2 linked regions of the Vreelandella piezotolerans genome follow. The protein of the gene in region 1 interacts with the protein of each later gene in a pairwise test. Links are inferred from orthologs where the notes say so. Each region holds a gene or a part of one and is shown in the gene's direction. Other genes may lie near its edges. The genes, in order: GYM47_RS09980 and GYM47_RS02495.

The links.
Region 2: the proteins of GYM47_RS09980 (region 1) and GYM47_RS02495 interact in binary tests that used the Escherichia coli proteins (3 or more experiments, as listed by UniProt). The link is inferred for Vreelandella piezotolerans from one-to-one orthologs.

The regions. Positions count from the first base shown.
Region 1 is NZ_CP048602.1:2,165,737-2,177,739, forward strand. Bases 3,593-6,574 are described here. They hold GYM47_RS09980 (DNA topoisomerase III), read left to right. Parts: upstream 3,593-4,084; coding sequence 4,085-6,064; downstream 6,065-6,574. Other genes in these bases: GYM47_RS09975 (ABC1 kinase family protein), read right to left, coding at 3,593-3,898; GYM47_RS09985 (hypothetical protein), read right to left, coding at 6,089-6,478. Also shown: GYM47_RS09960 (AmpG family muropeptide MFS transporter), read left to right, coding at 1-53; GYM47_RS09965 (SEC-C domain-containing protein), read right to left, coding at 81-1,901; GYM47_RS09970 (GNAT family N-acetyltransferase), read left to right, coding at 2,021-2,641; more of GYM47_RS09975, read right to left, coding at 2,648-3,592; GYM47_RS09990 (hypothetical protein), read right to left, coding at 6,604-6,843; GYM47_RS09995 (S8 family serine peptidase), read right to left, coding at 6,908-8,212; map (type I methionyl aminopeptidase), read right to left, coding at 8,327-9,115; GYM47_RS10005 (ParD-like family protein), read right to left, coding at 9,108-9,314; GYM47_RS10010 (DUF2784 domain-containing protein), read right to left, coding at 9,537-9,947; GYM47_RS10015 (GGDEF domain-containing protein), read right to left, coding at 9,966-11,072; GYM47_RS10020 (M48 family metallopeptidase), read right to left, coding at 11,236-12,003.
Region 2 is NZ_CP048602.1:538,711-548,666, forward strand. The notes cover bases 1,374-4,325. They hold GYM47_RS02495 (single-stranded-DNA-specific exonuclease RecJ), read left to right. Parts: upstream 1,374-1,927; coding sequence 1,928-3,724; downstream 3,725-4,325. Other genes in these bases: thrC (threonine synthase), read left to right, coding at 1,374-1,921; GYM47_RS02500 (YitT family protein), read left to right, coding at 3,796-4,325. Also shown: GYM47_RS02485 (homoserine dehydrogenase), read left to right, coding at 1-529; more of thrC, read left to right, coding at 533-1,373; more of GYM47_RS02500, read left to right, coding at 4,326-4,413; GYM47_RS02505 (heavy metal translocating P-type ATPase), read right to left, coding at 4,502-7,015; GYM47_RS02510 (MerR family transcriptional regulator), read right to left, coding at 6,988-7,434; GYM47_RS02515 (OmpP1/FadL family transporter), read left to right, coding at 7,697-9,049. UniProt on the Escherichia coli protein: Single-stranded-DNA-specific exonuclease.

The DNA.
Region 1 (12,003 bases):
TAAGCCGCGACAAGCAGCTGGTGGCCGCTCCGACGAGCGGCGCACGTGATTAGCCGCTCGTCCAACGAGACCAGCCGTCATCAGCAGTGAGTGGCCAGCCACTCCAGCGCCCCAGGCGTTGTGCGCCACTGGTCACGCATCAGCGTACGATACTGCCACGCTTCCGCCCGTGAACCCGGGTCCACTTGGCCATCGGCATGGGGCATGGAAGGCCTCGGATTCTCGGCGCAAATCATGTCCAGCGCGTGGCGATTATGGGCCTTGACGGCTTGAATGGCCAACTCCGCCGCGTCTTGCTGGCCTAAACGATAAAGCGCGAGCGTGCGTCCCATGAGCAGCCCCAGCAACAGTGAGCCATCGTCTTTCTGGGGCTCTTCGGTCAGCGCCAGCGCTTCTGCGTTACGGTCGTCGCGTAGCAATTGATCGAGCACCAGTTCTCTCAAACCCAAACTGTCCTCTTGATCGATGGTCAGCAGTTCTTCGGCCAGCTCTCGGGAGTGCTGGCGAGCGCCGCGCTCCATGCCTACCACCAGCGCCAAACCGGTGCGCAGCAAAATGGCGTTATCGGCATCGTCCCAGCATAGGCTGCCTTCGCCAGCCGCGCGCGCCTGTTCCAACCAGCGTGACAACCGCAGGGCCAGCGGCTCCAGCAACGACGGCGCCATCCACGGCAAGCTGCCGAAGCGGCTGGTCAGTGCCAACGTCAGGTCTTGCACCACCTGAGGGGCGTCTAGCCACTCCGGATGTGCGCACAACGCCGACATCCACTCCACGGCATTGCCCCAAGGATCGTCACGGAAGCCCAGGGCCACGTCCTCGTCTACCATGACCTGGAACTGCTCGTGCCAGGCAGCAAACAGCGTCTCTTCACGAGCCGAGGTGGTGTAAAGCAACCGTCCCGAGTCCGGATCCTGCTCGATCGAAAGCTTTGGCGCCACGGGCAGCGCGGCCAACAGCGCTTGGAGGGAGACCAGCGGCGTGGCCATGTCCTCTTCGGCACTCAAGAGCTGATCGGCCAGCGTGGCACCCGGGTTATCCGCCAAAGCGGCCAAGAAGTCGAGCTGGTCTTCCTCCAGATCACCCTGACGTACCAAGCGGCGATACCAAAAGTTGGCACGCTCTTTAGCCTCGGCCTCATGGCCTTCGTGGAGCAGCAGCATGGCTTCGATATACGCCAGCGTTGGAGAATCGGGCAGCGCCTGTTGGGCTTTCACGAATGCCGCCCGGGCGCTGTCTAGATCATCGTTATCCAAGTGCATCAAGCATAGCCGCTCCAGGGCGACGCCACGCAGGAAGAGCGGCCCACGCTCCATGACGTCGTCCAGTAAATCGGCGCGCTTGCGAGTAAAACCGCGCTCTTGGTAGATATCCAACAGAATCTCGAAAGCGGGCTCGGCTTGCTCAGGCAGGCGCGACCAGTCGCTGCCATCGAACAGCGACTCCAAAATCTGCATAGAGCGGCCCGTTTGACCACTCTCAGCGGCAATTAATCCCGCTTCCAGCAGGGCTTGCGCCGGTGCCTGCTGGCTCTCCAGCGCAGCTTTCAGCGTGGCGCCCTTCCACTCGCGCAGCGACAGCATCCACATCATCTGCTCGGGAATGTCCGTTGGAAACTCGACGCGGTAGCAGCACTGCTTGTATTTGCGCCCTGAATCGCACCAGCAAGGCTCGTTGCGACCTGGCGTCGCCAAGGGTTCGCAGGCAAAATTCAACCTTTCCAAGGGTGTCTGCGACCATAGAATGGGCGCCAAGGCTTGTGCTGTCGCCACGTTATCGTTGAAGCAGGCAGCGCCTTGGTCACGCACCCAGGTCATGAAATCGGGATAGTGTTCCTGCTGCCTGATTGCCGAGAGTGCCCCTGAGGCAAATCCCAGCAGTTGATCGACCCATACCGCTAGCATTGCCATCTCCAACACGTTGATCGGTCACCGACTATTCGGCGGCATAGTCTAACACGGTCGATGCGCCACACGCAGGAGGATTGGCCCTCGCCCCTGGTCCTGCTAGTGTAACGACAACGATGCTAGACAAGAGCGACGACGCGATGAACGATCTTCAGCTAATCACTCGCCAGGGACGCGCCATAGCCCCTCACCTACACGCGTTGGCGCGGCTGCGCATCCAGGTCTTTCACGACTACCCTTACCTTTACGAAGGTGATCTGGACTACGAGGCAGATTACCTGGGCCGCTACGCAGACAATCCGGCCAGTTTGTTCGTGCTCGCTTTCGATGGTGAACGCCTCGTGGGGGCCTCCACGGGCCAACCGCTGGTCAACGAGGTGGAGGCATTTCGTCAGCCTTTCGAAACGGCGGGCATCGCCCCCATCGGTGTCTTTTATTACGGCGAGTCGGTGCTGTTACACGACTATCGTGGTCAAGGCATTGGCAAAGCGTTCATGCAAACCCGGGAAGCTCATGCCAAGGCTCGAGGATTCGAAACGGCGGCCTTTTGCGCCGTCGAGCGCGAGGTCGATCATCCTGACAAACCGCCAGCATATGCACCGCTGAACGGCTTTTGGAAGAGCCAAGGCTACCAGCGCTACCCAAACCTGCGGGCACTCTTTGCCTGGAAAGATCGCGGCCATGACCAGGAGACCGAAAAGACCCTGGTGTTCTGGCTCAAGCCATTGACGAGCTGATACGGCTCATGCCGAACCTCTAGCCCAGCGCAGCAGCGGCTCGGTGCGTCCATGCATGTCCAAACGCGCCTTCAAGCGCACCAGATTCCAGTAGTGGCCATTGAGCGCACGTGAGAGCAGAAGCGTATCTGCCGGTGGCTGCAGGCGGTCCATGGCCGCCCATACTTTAGGAGTGAGTTCCCGCAAGCGGCGGTGAACGCGCACGTCGCTAAAATCCTGCTCGCCGGGCGCGAACAGCGGCGTAATGCACTCGGCGGATTCCCGATATAGTGCCAGCGGCGCCCCTTGGCCCTGGCGGCCGCCCATCTTCATTAGCGCCTCATCCATGGCCAGCGGGTCTCGAGCCAGGGTGGCATCCAGTAGCTGCATCATGGCTTTGAGCCGCGCTTCGGGGACGGGGATCACCGCACCTAGATCGTAAATCACCAAACGGCCCTGGTCGTCGCAAGCGAAGTTACCCGCATGGGGATCGGCGTGCAGTTCACGGTAGGTAAACAGCTCTTCGGTGATCCAATCTGCCAGTGCCACCGCCACCTTTTGCCGTGTAGCGTCGTCGGCACTTTCTAAATCGCGCAGCGGCGTGCCGTCGACAAAGCGCATGGCCAGCACGTGCTGGCCAGAGAGTTCAAAAAGCGGCTCAGGGATCACCAGCGCGGGATTATCACGGTAGCGCTCCCGGTAGCGAGCCAGCGCCTCGGCCTCGGCGTGGTAATCCAGCTCGTCACGCAGGCCCGCCGCCAGCTCCTCGAACAGCGCATCCAGCCGTGCTTGGGGCACCTTGAACCAGCGCCCCAGCCCCATGATGCGCTTGACTTGCTTTAGATCGCTCTCCAACACGTCGGCAAGGCCGGGATACTGCACTTTGAGCACCACCGTCTCGCCGTCTAGCGTGACCGCTTTATGAACCTGCCCCATGGAGGCACTGGCAAAGGGGCGCTCTTCGATCTCATGGAAGTGCTGGTCGATATCGCCGTACTGGAGCACCAGCGCCTCGTGAATCTTAGTCCAGGGCATGGGTTCAGCCTGACGCTGTAGACGCGCCAGCTCGTTGGCAAGATCGGGTGGCAGCAGGTCATCCCACTGGGACATGATTTGCGCCAGCTTCATGGCCGGGCCCTTCAATTCCGAAAGCCCTTCGAAAAGCGCCTCGCCCAGCGACCGCCAATCCGCTTGGCCTCCCAGCCGCGTTTTAAGCAAAGCCCCACCCGTGCGGGCACCCAGCCCAAATAACCGTCGTGTTCTACCGCGCTCGCGCATGAACTTGACCTCTTAAGATTTAGTATCAGCTTACTCAATTCGCTAATTTTATACAAAAACTATACGCCAAAATTTTACGCGACACCCTTCGAGTAGCTGTATAAATTTTCACGCCTCACGCCCAACCGCCGGGCGGCTTCTGCTACCATGACCCTCTGTCGAAGACCGCTGCCAGGGCCCTACCGTATGCGCTTGATTATCGCCGAGAAACCCAGCCTCGCCCGTGCCATTGCCGACGCCCTGCCCGGTGGCGGCAAGCGCCAGGAAGGCGCGATTGTGTGCGGCGATACCACGGTGACTTGGTGTTTGGGTCACTTGCTGGAGCAAGCCCCACCTGAAGCCTACGACCCTGCCGATAAACAGTGGCGCCTCGACCGGCTGCCCATCGTGCCCGGCACATGGCAACTCGCCCCGCGCCCCAAAGCCCGCAGCCAGCTCGCGGTGATTCGCAAACTGATCAAACAGGCGACCAGCGTGGTGCACGCAGGCGATCCAGACCGTGAAGGTCAACTCCTGGTGCAAGAGGTGATCGAACATTTGAAGTACCGTGGCCCGGTGCAGCGGCTTTTAATTAGCGACCTCAACCGCCCAGCGGTCAGCCGAGCGCTAGCCAGCCTGCGGTCGAATGCTGAGTTTCAGCCGCTGTTTCAGGCCGCCCAGGCTCGCTCCCGGGCCGATTGGCTATACGGCATCAACCTGACGCGCGCTTGGACGCTCACCGGCCGCCAGGCCGGGCACGATGGCGTGCTCTCGGTGGGCCGGGTACAAACCCCGGTGCTGGGGCTGATCGTGCGGCGAGACAACAGCATCCGCGACTTCAAGCCCTACCCGTTCTACCCGCTTTGGGTAGATTTACAGGTGGCGCAGGGGCAGCTGCGCGCGTGGTGGGCACCGAAAGCCCATCAACCGCTGGATGATCAAGGCCGACTGACGGACCGCACGCCCGCTGATGCACTGGCCGCCCAGCTCCCCGGCACGCATGGTACACTCAGCAGTCTAGAGCAGCAGGAGAAACGCCAAGCGCCCCCGCTACCCTACTCGCTCTCAGCCCTCCAGGTTGATGCCGCCCGTCGACACGGGCTTTCCGCCCAGATGGTGCTGGATATTTGTCAGCGGCTTTATGAACAGCACAAGCTGATTACCTACCCTCGCTCCGACTGCCGCTACTTGCCCGAGGAGCACCTGGCGCTTGCCCAGCGCAGCCTAAGTGGTGCTTGCCAGAATGACGACATGTTACGAGGATGGCTCGACGGGGCCGACTTCACCCTGCGCTCGAAAGCCTGGAACGACAAGCAGGTAGGCGCGCACCACGCGTTGGCTCCGACGGGAAAACCCGCCGATGTCAGCCAGCTTTCCGCTACCGAAGCCCATGTATTTCGGCTGATCGTGCGCAACGTCATGGCGCAGTTCTACCGTCCGCTGCGCACCTTCGAAGTGAAAGCCGAGTTCACTCTGCTAAACGAAGTCTTTCGCGCCCGCGGGCAAAGCATTCTCGACCCTGGCTGGAAGCCGCTGTTCACCACCCGCGAAGAAGCCCCGCCGCTGCCGCCGCTCACCCAAGGCGAGGCCTGCCAGGTCCTTGGCACAGGCGTGGAAGAGAAAGAAACCCGGCCGCCGGAGCCGTTCACCGATGCCAGCCTGATCAAAGCGATGATGAACATTGGCCGCTACGTGGAGGATCCAGAGGTGCGCCGTACGCTGCGTGACACCGATGGCCTGGGTACCGAAGCCACTCGCGCTGGCATCATCGAAACCCTGGTACAGCGAGGCTACTTGGTGCGACAGCAAAAAGCCCTACGCGCCACCAAACTCGGCTGCGCGCTCATCGCCGCCCTGCCCAGCGCCGTCAGCTCGCCGGAACGTACCGCCCTTTGGGAGCAGCGCCTGCGGGCCATTTCCGAACAGCAAGACGACCCCAACGCCTTTCAACACGCGCTGCTAGAAGACCTACGCGCGCTGCTCGGCCAAAGCGACGCGGCCAAACTGCGCCACAGCCTACAAAACGCACAAGGCGAGGCGGCTAGCCCCGCCAAACGCAGCGGTACTTCTAAGAAAAGCTATACGCGACGTAAAAGTACTGGCAACAAGAGTACCGGCAGTAAGAAAACCACGGGGAGCCGCAGCAGTGCGGCGGGGAAGCGGCGAACCAAGAAAGCAACGGTCTAGGCACTCCCGCCTGGCGATGCGTTGCTACAAAAACCACCAAACTACCAGAAGCAGCGCGTAAACGATCAGCGATATGAGTGTGACAAGGCCAAATAAGCATACTTTTCTGTCTTTGAACACAGCGCCATTTTCGCCCTCTAACGCTTTCGCTCGATCAGCAAATTGTTTGTATTGCCAGCTTGCTGATAACTCGAAGATTGCGAAGAGTACGATGATGATAATGCCGATCATTCGAGTATGAAACGCGCGCTCGATTGCTTGCATGTTGCATTCATCTAGCAGTGAGTAATGTGCCGTTAGAAGCCCAATAGTAAAGGCGGCACAAACTCCCATCATCACAAACCGAATGGCACCTAAGTGACGGAGCTGATTCATGAGCTCAGTGAATTGCACATCGATGGAAATGGGAGGCATGACGTAGCCCTTCACTACTTGGCGAAATGAACGTCGTCCAATGCTGACGTCGCCTCAGTACAGAAGCTACTTTAGTGCATGACCATAGGAATTTCGGTTAGTTAACAGGATGATAATAGTGGTCGTCACCACGTCTCATCTGCCCCCGGTGGGCCAAGATCCATGGGTACATCGGGAGCAACATCTAACACCCCTTGCACCTGTTTAAGCCGCTGCGCGGTGGCATCGTCGGCAGCACCGGTAATGCAGCCGATCTCCTCTAGCACCTCACGGACCGTGAGCCCTTCGGCGCTGAGGCGGGTGGCGATGTCTTGAATCGGTTGATCGCTGGAGATCGTGATTAGCCATAGCGTGACCGTTGCCATTGAGTGTCTCTCCACAAGTCGTGCGCTGGGCGCTGGAGCTTAGACACCCAGCGCATAGTGAGAGTTAAGGGGCCTGCACCAGTCCAACGCCTACCTGAGCGTCAGGCAGAGGCAACGCTTTAGCAGAAGCCACTAACTGCTCCCAGAGTTTGCGGCCACGCAGCGAGGCATCCGACTGTGCCCAGAGCGCCGCGCAGCCCGCCACGTGGGGCGCGGCCATGCTGGTGCCGCTGATCGATTTATGCCGCGTGGGCCGTGGCCACGATGAAAAAACATCGCGGCCAGGGGCCGCAATCTCAATTTTTCCGTAGTTGGAAAAATTAGAGGGCGATAAGCTGGGGTCTAGAGACGCCACCGACATCACCGTGGGCGAATTGGCCGGTGCCCCCGTTTGCGTCGCGGCATTCCCCGCGGCGGCAATCACCAGGCAGCCGTTACGCAGCGCCGCGGCCCCGGCATGAGTGTAGGCCGCCTGTACCGGGCTTTGGCTGCCCAACGACATCGAAATCACTTCACACCGATTGGCAATCGCCCAGTTCAAACCGGCCAGCACGCCGGCTCCGGTACTGCTGCCGGCATTAGTGAGGACTTTTCCCACCTGAATCTGCGCGTCGTAAGCGATGCCGTAGCGCGGCGTCGTACCGGCAGGAGCCTGAGGGCCGCAGGCGGTGCCGATACAGTGGGTACCGTGCCCGTTCATGTCCTGGACGGCCTCTCCAACGAACGAGCGGGTAACGAACTCCCTGCCTGCAAAATCGGGGTGGCCCAGATCCATGCCGGTATCCAATACAGCGACTTTGATGCCCGCTCCGCTCCAGCAGCTTTGCGGCACCTTGCATCGGCTTAACCCCCAGGTCGGCCGCAGCGCTGTTTCTAGTTCGGACGGGGCCTCTTCGCTATCCAGTTCTACGCCCAAATCCTGTGCGATAGTAGTGGCAGCACGTAAGAAGCCACGGAGATACTCCGAGTGTTCCGAGAACGCAAAATACTCCGGCTCGATGATCTCGATGGGGCTATCTGCCGCAAGCGCATCCAGCACGCCCATGCCATGATGCTCGATGGCATCACCGCCGATCAGCGCCACGCCGATCTCAGGAAACACCATTGCCTCGGCATCTCCGGCTTCCTCGAGGCTCACCGCTTGATCGTTGAAGTCACGGGCATCCGCGACGCGTAGGTGATGGGCTTTCAATGCCTGGATGCCCTCTTCCACTTGGCCATCGCGATAGCTGATGAGAAAGCGCCCGGTCTCCAGGCAGCTCCCTCCGCGCTCCAGGGCGTCCAGCAGCAGCTTCTCAGGGCCACAAGCAACCGTGGCGCGTGGCTGCTGTGTGGGCATATTGCCCTTATCCGTTGGTTTTTTCGCCATCGTCGACATCCTTTTCTTTGAGCATTAGCGCAGTACGACAAGCACATGTTAGCACCTGCCGTTTCAGCTTAACGCACATGGGACGCATCGCCAGAAGAGGATGATGACGCCGCGCTAATCGCTGAGGACGGGTAGGTGTTCGTCATCGCGCAGCGTCAGCACTTCACCCCCCGTCGCCGTCACAGCCACGGTGTGCTCCCACTGCGCCGAGAGCTTTTTGTCGCTGGTGACAACGGTCCAGCCATCGCGCTTGGTTTTGATTTTGGCTTTGCCCATATTGATCATGGGCTCAATGGTGAACACCATTCCCTCTTGCAGCGTAAGGCCTTTGCCCCGCTTACCATAGTGCAGCACTTGAGGCTCTTCGTGCATCTCACGACCAATGCCGTGGCCGCAGTATTCACGTACAACCGAATAGCCGTGGCGTTCAGCGTGATACTGAATGGCGTACCCCACGTCGCCCAATGTGGCACCGGGCTTGACCGCATGGATACCCTGCCACATGGCTTCATAGGTTTTATCCACCAAACGCTTGGCGTTGGGCGTCACGTCCCCTACCAAATACGTTTTGCTGGAATCGGCGATAAAGCCGTTTTTTTCCAGGGTGATATCCACATTAACGATATCCCCCGATGTCAATATCTGGGTGTCGGATGGGATACCATGACATACCACGTGATTCACCGAGGCATTCAATACGAAGGGATAATCGTACTGGCCCTTGCTCGCCGGCCGGGCGTGCAGTTCATCGACAATGTAACGCTCGGCCCAGCGGTCGATAGCCATCGTCGAGATCCCCGGCACGATGCGCGTGTCGAGATAGTGAAATACCTGCGCCAGCAGCTTTCCAGCCTCACGCATCAAGGCAAGCTCTGCTGGACTTTTCAGCGCAACCCTACTCACCCATCACCTTCCTGACATCCACGTCGGCTTGCTTCATTTGTTCATGAATAATGTCAGTGAAAGACATACTGGGGTTTGCCTCAGCCAGCATGCCTATTTTGATCCAATACTCCGCCTGTGCGTTGATTGAACGCACCATCACCGTGCTCGCTTTGCGCAATTCTTCATGCAACTGATCGTCAATCTTCACGATACCCATCACGCCACCTAATATATGAAATGAATACACAATATATACGTATCATATATTTTCAAAATAGGCGCAGCAAGTGACGGCTGCCATCAACAAAATGGCCTGCCGAGGGCCAACGGTGTCAGGGGTGGCGCTATTGGGATGGGAGGTTACATCTGTCTCTCGAAATCGGCACGGCATTGCTGGCTAACCGCCGGTTATTCAAATGTATATCACCATGTAGAGTGTTTAACCGCGTGGTTTACCTCGCCGCCTCGGTGGGACGACCCACCAACTGGCCAGCACTAATCCACCAAACAGCGTGTAGACCACCGCAAACACCCATTCTGGCGCGGAGAAATAAAGCAAACGATGCAACCAGTGCTGAATAAACGATCCTGCATAGGTAGCAACGCCCGCCTCGGCGCGTAGCGCCATTTCCAGGGTAGTTAACGGGCATACCACTCCTAACCATGCCTGCGCCACTACATAACCAATGGCGCTCAAATGGAGTAACCGAAACGGACGATGATGGACCCACGCCCAGCGGCATCCTCGCCCAACGTAAATAGCCACCACGCCAACCACCACGAAAGCGACGAACAGCACGTGGAGAATCAGCACGAGATCGGCAAGTAGTAGCCATTGGCTGGGCAACATCACATCAAAGCCGGTTGGTTAACGGGGACTGAGACCTTCGCGGCCTACCACCACGCGGTCTCTACCAGCGCGTTTGCCTTCATAGAGTAATTCATCAGCGCGTTTGATCAACGCCTCCAATCCACTCGCTTCTGCATCTTTGGTGGCTACGCCGATGGTGACGCTCGGTGTCAGTTCGCTCACGCCATCTTTAAAGACCAATGCCGCCACTCGCTGCTTCAAGCGTTCGGCGATGTGCTCCGCCTCGGCAGCACTTGTGCTCGGCAGAGCCACCACGAACTCTTCCCCACCAAAGCGTCCGATCACATCCGATGGGCGCAGCGCGTTGGCGCAGACCTCGGCAATACGGACCAGCACCCCATCGCCATAGCTGTGCCCCCAGGTGTCGTTGATGTGTTTGAAGTGATCCACATCGATCATCAATAGGCTGAACGGCGTACGATCGGCTTGGCAGCTCTGCAGCAGCTGTTTAGCCACGTTCATAAAGTGGCCCCGGTTATTGAGTTTCGTCAACGCATCCCGCTCAGCCAGCACCCTCAACTGCTCTTCTAACGACTTCCGATGGGCGATTTCTTGATGAAGCTGGCTATTTTGATCGCGCTCTTCATGCAATAGCGCATACTGCTTGCGCTGCAAGATTTCCAGGCGCAGCAAGGCAAAAAACCCCACCACCATGCCCATGATCAGCAGTAACGAGATCAACAGTGTCGGCACGGGTGCCACATCAGCAAACAGCACCGCCGCCACTAAAAAGCCAATATTTAGATAGAGGCTTGCCGCCGTCACGATCATCAAGCGATTGGGAATCAGCAGATAGAACGCCATCGTGGCTACCACTACGGCCGTGATTTGCGTGGATAGGCTCTCAGGACGCAACGGCACGATCAAAATGATACCCGTGGCGAATACCCACAACGGTATGGCATGTAGCCAACGACGGTCATCACACTTGCTACCCTGCCGCACCAAATACACCACCAACAGGCATAGACTGACCACCACAACGCGCAGGGCCAACAGCGTATAAAACGCACGGGTAAGACCCAACAAGTAGTAATCCGCGATGGCAAACATGCCAAACACACCAGCCGCCACGCTCACGGCAAGACGGAACTCGCTTCGCACGCGTTCTTGGATAGACCAACGATACCTCTGCTCACGCCTAGCATCGCAAAATTGGCCGGTTAGCCCATGCACCACATCCTGCTTTTTTTGTAACGGCACAGCGCCACACTCCCCACGTTATTCCGCCATTTTTCAATTCGATAATACAAGGTGGCTGCTCTGCTCAACACTGCGCTGGAGCAACCGTGCGGTAAGTCGCATCGGCCTCTTCCAGCGCCCCTCGCAGTGCCCGTATGCGCGATTCATGGGCAGGGTGGGTGGACAGGAATTCCGGCGGCTGCCCCCCACCCGCAGCCGCCATGTTCTGCCATAACGCCACGCTCTGCTGAGGGTCGAACCCGGCATGAGCCATGATCTCAAGGCCCATCAAGTCGGCCTCCTCTTCGTGAGTACGACTAAACGGCAGGCTAATGCCCAGTTGAGCGCCCACGCCCAACGCCTGCATCAGTTGCTGGTTACCAAACTCGCCCTCTCCCAACAGCCCTACCACTACGAGCACGGCCTTGATGCCCAGCTCTTGGGTCAAGCGTTCGTTGCCGTGGTCGGCCAGTACGTGAGCCACTTCATGCCCCATGACGGCAGCGAGCTGTGCAGGGGTTTGCGCCACTCGCAGCAAGCCGCTATGCACACCGATCCGCCCGCCCGGCAGCGCAAACGCATTGGGGGAAGGGTCTTCAAATACCACCACCTCCCAGCGTTCAGGGAAATCGAGCCCAGGGTAGCTCGCCTCGGCACCGGCCACCACGTAACGCGCCACGCACTGGACGAGTTGGTTCGCTTGCGCATCACGGCTGATGGGTTGTGTGTTGCGTAACTGATCGAAAGCATCGGCGCCCATATCCGCCATTAACGGGCCGGGTACCAGAGCCAGCTGGGAGCGCCCGGTGGGCGTTTCTCCACAGCCCGCCAGCAAAGCCAATAGAGCGAGGAA
Region 2 (9,956 bases), 1.6 Mb from region 1 along the record:
CACGCTGATTCCCAAAGAGCGTCTGCTCGCCAATGTACACGGCGTGAAAAACGCCATTGCGGTGATGGGCGATGCGGTTGGTCCCACGCTCTATTACGGCGCGGGTGCCGGTGCCGAGCCTACGGCGTCAGCCGTGGTCGCCGATCTGCTGGACGTGGCGCGGGACATTGCCACCGACCACCACTACCGCGTGCCTTATCTGGCGTTTAGCGGCATCGACGAAGACGTTAGTCAGCTGCCGATCATGCCGATGGAAGAGATCACCACGGCGTACTATCTGCGCCTGCTGGCGGTGGACCGTCCTGGCGTGCTGGCCCGCGTGGCCACGATTTTGGCCGAGCAGGGCATCTCCATCGAGGCACTGATTCAAAAAGAGGCCACCGAAGGCGAACTGGTGCCGATCATTCTGCTGACGCATCGCACCAAAGAGAAGCAGATGAACGAAGCGATCCGTGAGATCGAAGCCATGGCGGATATTGCAGGCCCCGTCACGCGAATTCGCGTGGAAAGCCTGGACGAGGGAGAGTAACCGATGCGCTATATCAGCACGCGTGGGCAAGCGCCCGCGCTCTCTTTCGAAGAGGTAGTGCTCACCGGCATGGCTAGCGACGGCGGTCTTTACGTTCCGGAAACGCTGCCCGAATTCTCCAAAGAGGAGCTGGCCAGCATGGCCGGGCTCTCCTACGCCGAGATCGCCTTTCGGGTGATGAAGCCGTTCGTCAACGGTGAGATCGATGACGAGACCTTCCGCCGTCTGGTGACCGAGGCGTATGCCACGTTCAACCACGACGCGGTGGTGCCGTTGAAGCAGCTGGATGCCAGCCACTTCCTGCTGGAGCAGTTTCACGGCCCGACACTAGCCTTCAAGGACGTGGCGCTGCAACTGCTGGGACGACTGCTGGACCACTTCCTGAAAAAGCGCGGTGAGCGCGCGGTGATCATGGGGGCCACGTCCGGGGATACCGGCTCGGCGGCCATCGAAGGCTGCCGCCACTGCGACAACCTCGATATTTTCATTCTGCACCCCCACAACCGCGTCTCCGAAGTGCAGCGTCGCCAGATGACCTCGGTGCTTGCCGACAACGTCTTCAACATCGCCATTGAGGGCAACTTCGACGACGCCCAGGCGATGGTCAAGGCCAGCTTTGCCAACCAAGACTTCTTGAACGGCACGCGGCTCGTGGCGGTGAACTCGATCAACTGGGCGCGCATCATGGCCCAGATCGTCTACTACGTGGCCGCTGGCGTGGCGTTGGGTGCGCCCCAGCGGGAAGTGAGCTTCTGCGTGCCCTCGGCCAACTTCGGCAACGTCTTTGCAGGCTATATGGCTTACAAGATGGGCCTGCCGGTGAAGCAGTTCATCATCGCCACCAACGCCAACGACATTCTGCACCGCACGCTCGCGGCCAACGACTTCTCCAAGAAAGAGCTGGCAGCCACGCTGGCGCCTTCCATGGATATCGTCGTGTCGTCCAATTTCGAGCGCCTACTGTTCGATGCCTACGACCGCGACGGGGCCGCCGTGGCCGCGCTGCTGGAGCGCTTCCAGCAAGCGCCCACCGCGCTTGCCGATGCGCCGCTGGCCAAGCTGCGCGAGAAGTTCGCGAGCTACAGCGTCGATGACGAGACGATCCTGGAAGTGATTCGAGAAGCGCATCATCGCACCGGGGAAATTCTCGACCCGCACACGGCCACTGGCTACCGCGCGGCCGAGCGGGCGCGTGTGGATACCACCACACCGATGATCACCCTGGCTACCGCGCACCCGGCAAAGTTCGCCGAAGCCGTGGTGAAAGCGGGCTTCCAGGGCGTACCGCTGCCGACCCACATGGACGACCTGCTGGAGCGCGAAGAGCGCTACACGGTGTTGCCCGCCGAATTGAGCGCGGTCCAGCAGTTCGTTGCTGACAACCGCCGCTGAGGTGATATGACCCAGGTGTCACCCCTTTCTCAGCAGAGTCACCATCCCCGCTTAGAGCCTCGTCCCCTGGACGAGGCTGTCTATTTACGTGCCCAGTCAGAAGGACTGAGCGAGCTGCAGGCGCGGCTGTTGGCCTCCCGGCTGCCAGGCTATACCGGTGAGTTGGCGCCGCTGGTGTCACCGAGCCTGCGCTATCTCGTCCATCCTGAAAAACTCGCCGATGGCCCTCGTGCGGCGGAGCGCGTTGCTCAAGCGGTCGCCGAGGGCGAGTCTATCGGTATTCTGACCGACTACGATGTGGATGGCATCACCTCCCACGTGGTCATTCGGCGCACGCTGGTCGAGCTGTTTGGCGTGCCCGAGCACAAGCTGCACAGTTTGATTGGCCACCGTATTCACGATGGCTACGGCATCAGCCTGCCGCTGGTGGATCGAACGCTGAGCTTAAAACCGCTGCCGACGCTGGTGATTACCGCCGACTGCGGCAGTTCTGACGAGCCGCGCATTGCGCGCTTGAAAGCAGCGGGTATCGATGTGGTGGTCAGCGACCACCACGCGCTGCCCCTGGAGGGCCCGCCGCCCTCGGCCTACGCCTGCGTGAACCCGACCCGCGGCGACTGCGCTTACCCGGATAAAACCATTGCAGGCTGCATGGTGGCGTGGCTTCTGATGTCACTCGCCCGCAGTGTACTGGTGGAGTGGGGCGCGCTGCCCGAGGCCACGCCGAAGCTCTCGCCGTGGCTCTCCTACGTGGCGTTAGGCACCGTGGCGGACTGCGTCTCGCTAGGCGGAAGCCCCGCCAATCGGGCGGTGGTCAGCCATGGCCTGACGCTAATCAACCGCATGGACGCCGCCTGCTGGCGAGCCATGGCCGCGCGCTTAGGGGCCGACAGCGTGCCCTTCAATGCCGAAACACTGGCGTTTCAGATGGGGCCGAGAATCAACGCTCGCTCACGATTGGACGACCCCTACGCGGCACTTCACTTCATGCTGGCCGAGAGTGACGGCGTCGCGAACCGGCAGCTCGAGGTGCTCGATCAGGATAACCAATCGCGCAAGGCCATCGAAGCGGATATGGCCGAGGAGGCGCGGGCGCTCGCCGCACCTGCTTTGGAGGCCAACGAGCCTGCCGTCGTGGTGCTTCTGGAAGATGGCCACCCCGGCGTGCAGGGCATCGTCGCCTCGCGGCTGGTCCAGGCCTACGGGCGTCCAGCCGTGGTGCTGACGCGGGCAGCGGCACCTAATATGCTCACCGGCTCCGGGCGCTCCATCGAGGGGCTGCACCTAAGGGATGCCCTGCAGCGCACCTTCGAGCTTGCGCCCGAGGCGCTGCCGCGCTTCGGCGGGCACAGTGGTGCCGCAGGCGTCGGCGTGCCGCGGGAGCAGCTCGATACCTTCAAAACGGCGTTTTTGCAGGCGGTGAGCGAGCAGTTGGGCGATACACCGCTCTACCCGCGTCTGTGGACCGATGGCGAGCTCTCGACTGCCCAGCTCTCGTTGGCCACGCTGGAAGAGATCGAGACCTTGGGCCCCTACGGGCGGGAGTTCGATCCGCCGCTGTTCGAAGGGCGCTTTATCGTCGAGGCGTTACGCCCCGTTGGGGCGGAGGGTTCACACCTAATGATGGAGCTCTCCATGGGAGCGGTGACCCGCAAAGCGATTTGGTTTCGCGCTCTCACGCCGGGGGAGCTGCCCTCGTTTGGCGTGGGCGACACGCTGCACTGCGCGTACAAGCTCAATCGTAACCGCTGGCGGGGACGCGAGTCGCTGCAGCTGATGGTGGAGCACGCTAGCCCCGTTTAACGCTCTCCGCTATCCTCGCGTCCTTGGCCGCTCGAGCGGCCGCTCCAATAATCCCAAAAAAGGACGCTCTCATGCGCATGGAAGATCTTCCCAAGGACCCCCACAAGCCCTACGAAGACATCATGGCGATGTTGTTGGGGACGCTGTTCGTCGCACTCGGGGTGACGTTCTATACCCACGCGGTGTTGCTCACCGGTAGCACCGCAGGGATGGCGCTACTGCTCAATTACCTGACCGGGTGGGGTTTTGGCGTCTGGTTTTTTGCCATCAACCTGCCGTTTTACTATCTGGCGATCAAACGCATGGGGTGGAGCTTTACGCTGCGCACCTTTGTCGCCATTGGCTTGGTCTCGCTGTTCTCCGAGCTCACCCAGGGGTGGGTCGAATTTGCCAACGTGCCGTCGCTCTACGCGGCGCTGATGGGCGGGGCGCTGATGGGCATTGGCATGCTGATGCTGTTTCGCCACCGTACCAGCCTTGGCGGTATCAACATTCTCGCCCTCTACCTGCAGGACAAACACGGCCTGCGGGCGGGCTATGTGCAGCTCGGCATTGACGGCGTGATTCTGCTGATTGCCCTGACTCAGCTCCCCCTGGATCGAGTAGGCTACTCGGTACTCGGCGCGCTGATGCTCAATCTAATCATCGCTCTGAACCATAAGCCAGGGCGTTATATCGGGGTGAGCTAGCCGTGATGACGTAAAATCATCTAGTTAAGCCAAAACCACCAGACGATCAAGCCAATGATGGCAATACCCGCAAGGTTGATCAGTAAACTCATACGGCCTCCTGTTGGCTGGGCTTCCATAACCGCAGGCGGTTGGCGTTGCTGACCACGGTGATCGACGAGAGCGACATGGCCGCCCCAGCAAGGATCGGTGAGAGCAGCATGCCGGTCATCGGGTAGAGCACGCCGGCGGCAATTGGGATGCACAGCACGTTATAGCCAAACGCGCCGATCAGGTTCTGCTTGATGTTGGTCAGCGTGGCCCGACTCAGTTCGATTGCGGTGGCCACGCCGTGCAGCGAGCCGCGCATCAGCGTGATACCGGCGCTCTCCATGGCGATATCGGTGCCCTGACCAATGGCAAAGCCGACGTTGGCTCGGGCCAGTGCGGGGGCATCGTTGATGCCGTCGCCCACCATGCCAACGACTTCGCCCACCGCTTGGCGGCGCTCGATCTCTGCATGTTTGTCATCGGGCGTCATCCCAGCCTTGAACTGGCTAATGCCGACCTCGCGGGCCACCGCAGCGGCGGTATGCTCGTTATCGCCCGTGAGCATTACCACGGTTAACCCATCGTCCTGCAAGCGCTTCACGGCGGCCGCGGCATCGTTGCGCAGCGGGTCGCTAACGCCGAAAAGGGCGGCCAGCTTGCCGTTCACCGCTAAATAGACCAGCGAGCGCGCCTTGGCTTCCAGCTGGCGAATGTGCTCGTCCGCTGGGGAGAGGTCGACTCCAGCCTCCTCCAATAGCCGCGCATTGCCCAGCAGCAGCGCGTCATTGGCTTGGCTGGTGCCTTTCACACCGCCGCCGGTCACGCTATCAAAGCTAGCCAGCGTATCGGGGCGGGCGTCGTGCTCTTCGGCGTAGGCCGTCAGCGCTTTGGCCAGCGGGTGTTCCGAGCGGCTCTCTAGGGCGGCCACCCAGGCCAGCACTTGGGGGCTGTCGTTATGCAGCACCGTTGCCTCGGTGACGCGCGGTTTGCCCTCGGTCAGCGTTCCCGTTTTATCGACCACCAGGGTGGTCAGGCGGCTCGCGGTTTGCAGCGCCTCTCCGCTGCGCACCAGTACGCCATGCTCGGCGGCTTTGCCCACGCCAATCATGGTGGAGATCGGGGTGGCCAAGCCCAGCGCGCAGGGGCAGGCAATGATCAGCACGGTCGTGGCAGTGACCAGCATATGAATGACCACCGGGGCAGGCCCCAGGTTGTACCAGGCAAGGGCCGTCGACACGGCCATGATCATCACGGCGGGCACGAACACGCCTGAGATTTTATCGGCCAGCTCACCAATCGGTGGGCGAGAGTTTTGGGCGCTGGCGACCTGCTCGGTAATGCGTCCCAAACGGGTATCGCGGCCGATGCGCGTGGCGCGGTAGACTAAACTGCCGTTGCCATTCACCGTGCCCGCACTGACCTCGTCATCCGCCGTTTTGTGCACTGGCACGGGTTCGCCGGTGAGCATCGACTCATCGATATAGCTCTGGCCGTCGAGTACCACGCCATCTACCGGAAGCCGCTCGCCTGGGCGCACGCGGATACGGTCATCCAGCGCGACGTCGTCCACCGCGATCTCTTGTTCGACGCCGTTGCGGATCACCCGGGCGGTTTTCTCCTGCAGGTCGAGCAGCCGTTTAAGCGCATTGCTCGTGCGACCGCGGGCACGTAACTCCATGGCGTTACCCAGGAGAATCAACCCCACCACCATGGCCGACGCTTCAAAATAGATGCCCTGAGCCACCTCCGGCAGCCAGGGGGCGAAGAGCACCACCATCATCGAGTAGAGCCAGGCGGTGCCAGTGCCCATTGCCACCAGGGTGTCCATGTTGGCCTGATGATGCTTGAGCTGTTTCCAGGCGTTGGTGAAAAAGTGCCGCCCAGGAAAGGCCAAAATGGCGAGCGTCAGCAGGCCAATCACCAGCCAGTACAGGCGGCCCACGCCCATGGCGTGTGGGTGATAGACGAACATGCTCATCATCAGCGGAATCGCGAGGGAGAGTGACAGCACGCTGCCCTTTAGGCGCTGGCGGTAGGTAACGGCCTCTTGCGCCTCGCGCGTGCGCTCGGCGTCACGCATATCCACGATCGGTTCGGCGCGATAGCCCGCTTCGGCCACGGCGGCCATTAGCGCTTCCTGAGTAGCGCTGCCGGTGATGTGTGCGGTGTGGGTGCCGAAATTCACCGAGGCGCCGCTGACGCCGGGCGTGTTGGCAAGCGCTTTTTCGACGCTTTTGACACAGCCCGCGCAGGTCATGCCGCTAATTAGCAGGCGCTGTTGGGGCGCAGCCACGGGAGTGCTCTGTGAGTCGGTGGACGACGGCGCGTCTTGGTGAGATACGTCACTTGTGTCGTTGCTGGGTGGGTAGCCCGCTTCGTTGAGAGCACTATCCAGCGCTTGATCGTCGAGGGAACTGGCCACTTCCAGACGCTTTTCTGCCGGAAAGCCCTCCACTTGGGCCGCTGGGTCATGCGCTTGAATGGCCTCGCGCATGCGCTTGACGCAGCCCTGGCAGTTCATGCCCGGCACGGTGCGGGTCAGCATCATGGTTTGCTCGGTGTCGTGCTGCATGGGGCCTCCTCGGGAAAACTTTCGATCAAGCGGCACAGGCTGTGGCCATCCGGGGTGCCATCGGGCATGTCCTGCCAACTTTCCAGTGCCTGTTCCATTCGCTGGGCGAGTGCTTCGAGTTCGGCAATGCGTGCGCGTATTTGCGGCAGCCGGTGAGCGAGCAGATCGCGCACTAGCGGGCAGGGGGAGTCGCCTTGGTCGGCATGGGCCAAAATGTCGCGGATTTCCGCGACGCTAAACCCCAATTTTCGCGCTCGCTGAATAAAGTGCAGACGCTCCAGGTCGTTATTAGAAAAGAGCTGGTAGCCGTTTTCAGGATGCCGGCGGGGGGAGAGCAGGCCTTCGCGCGTATAGTGGCGTACCGTCTCAGGCGTCACGTGAGCACGCTTGGCGAGCTCCCCCACTTTTAAATCGCTCATTGGCATGCCCAACCCCTGTGTGTGGTTAACGTATTGTGAGTGTAAAACCTTTGGGTAACCCATAGGTCAAGCGTTGCTGGTCACTCAGCCGAAAGGACTAAAACACTGATTTAAAACAGTCGTGCGACTAATGTATAAGCAAAAAACAAAATAAAACGCTCGTTTGCCCTTGAACCAAACCCGACATTGGGCGAAAACTGAGGTGTAAGAACAACGCGGGTGGATGGCAGAATCCGCCGGATCATCGGGAGAGAGGCCCACAATGCATAATAACTTCAAAAAACTAACCCTAGTGGCCGCGGTAGCATCAGTAGCTTTTGCTAGCCAAGCCAACGCAGGCGGATATCAAATCAACGAGCAGAGCGTCAGCGGCCAGGGTTACGGCCATGCAGGACGCAGCTCCAACGTTCATGATGCCACGATCGTGTACGGTAACCCGGCGGGTATGTCGTTCCTCGACCGCGCCCAGATTACGGCGGGCGGTACTTTTCTGAGCGTCGATACGGATATTAGTAATGTGAGCGCTAGCCGTACGTTGGATGCTGGGGTTGCTCAGGGTGGCGCACCGAATGGTGTGCAGATACCTGTGGGTGGCATCCCAGGTACTAACGATGGCGATATGGTGCCCGGCACGCTGGTTCCCTTCGCGTTTTATGCTCATCCTGTCAACGAACAGCTGGCGTTCGGCTTTGGTGTCTATGCGCCGTTTGGTTCTAAAACCGAGTACGAAGATACGTTCCAAGGCCGCTATTTTGGCGACTATACCGAACTACGTGTCGTGAGCGCCCAGCCGACCGTTTCATACCGTTTTAACGATCAGTGGTCGGCCGGTATCGGTATTACGTATAACCAAGTAGAGGGTGAGCTGCGTCGCCAGTTGCCCACCAGCGCAGCCTTTAATGCAGCAGGCGACATCGACTCTCGGGTAGAGGGTGACGATGACGGTTGGGGATATAACCTGGGTGTTATTTATCAGCCGGTACCCGAGACCACGTTGGGCTTGACCTATCGCTCGGCAGTGGATTACGAGCTGGAGGGCACCTTCCAAGCCACAGATCCGCTGGGTAACGTCGTGCGTGCCGATACGGCGAGCCTGGACTTGACCACGCCTGAAACGGTCAACTTATCGTTGACGCAGCAAATGACGGATCGCCTGAAGTTGATGTTCGGGGCTTCCTGGGTGCGCTGGAGCCAGTTTGAAGAAATCTCGATTGTAGGCAGCCAGGGCAATGAAATTACCAACGAGCAGCAAAACTACTCGAATGCCTGGGCCTTTGCCACAGGCGGTGAGTATCAGTTAACGCCGACCTTAGCCCTGCGTGCAGGTGTGACGTTAGACTTCACGCCTACCAATGACCAAGACCGCAGCGTACGTATTCCGTCCGATGACCGGCGCATCTTCTCGCTTGGCGCAGGCTGGAGTCCGACCCCTGACTTGACGCTGGACTTTGCCTACTCCTACCTCACCGAGCGCAGCACCTTTGTTGAGCAAGATCGCCAAGACCTGCTTGCCAGTGCCCAAACCGGTGGTATTCCCGTCGGCGGCGCGACTTACTCAGCCGACTACAAAAACGAAGCCCATGGTTTCGGTGCCCAGTTGACCTATCGGTTCTGATCGACGCTCGCGCTTACTGATCGGTCTTCGACCTACTGACCCGGCTTCGGCCGGGTTTTTTACGTGATGCGCAAAGGGCTGGGTGGGTGCGGTGAGCGCTGGGTTTCGTTACAATGCGTCCCAGAATAACGCCGCTGGGGTAGCTTGCGCAGGTGTCGACCACCTAACCGTGAGCTGCCACAGCGGCGCCTGTCTCTTTTACGCTACCATCCAGCGTGCAGGAGACGTCGTCCATTTACAAACCCAGTCACCGACCAAGGCCAAAGCGATCCATGTTGGAAACCAACCCGATTCATCACCAGATCAAGGACCTGTCTGAGCGGACAGACGTTCTTAGGGGGTATCTTTGACTATGCCGAGCGTAAAGATCGGCTAGAGGAAGTCTCCCGCGAACTCGAAGATCCCAACGTCTGGAACGACCCCGACTATGCCCAGAAATTGGGTAAAGAGCGCGCCACCCTCGAGGCCATCGTGGCGACTATCGACGAGCTGGACCAGGGGCTAGCGGATAGCCGCGACCTGCTGGAGCTCGCCGAGATGGAAGAGGACGAGGGCACCGTCGAGGAAGTACGCAAAGAGCTCGACGGCTTACAGGGCGCTCTGGAAAAGCTCGAGTTTCGCCGCATGTTCTCGGGAGAAATGGACGAGAACAACGCCTACCTGGATATTCAATCGGGCTCCGGGGGCACCGAAGCCCAGGATTGGGCCAACATTCTGCTGCGCATGTACTTGCGCTGGGCCGAGAGCCACGGGTTTAAAACCGAGATCATCGAAATCTCGGCGGGCGAAGTCGCTGGCATCAAATCGGCATCGCTGCATATTCAAGGTGACCACGCCTTTGGCTGGCTGCGTACCGAAACCGGCGTTCACCGTTTGGTGCGCAAGAGTCCGTTCGACTCCGGCGGCC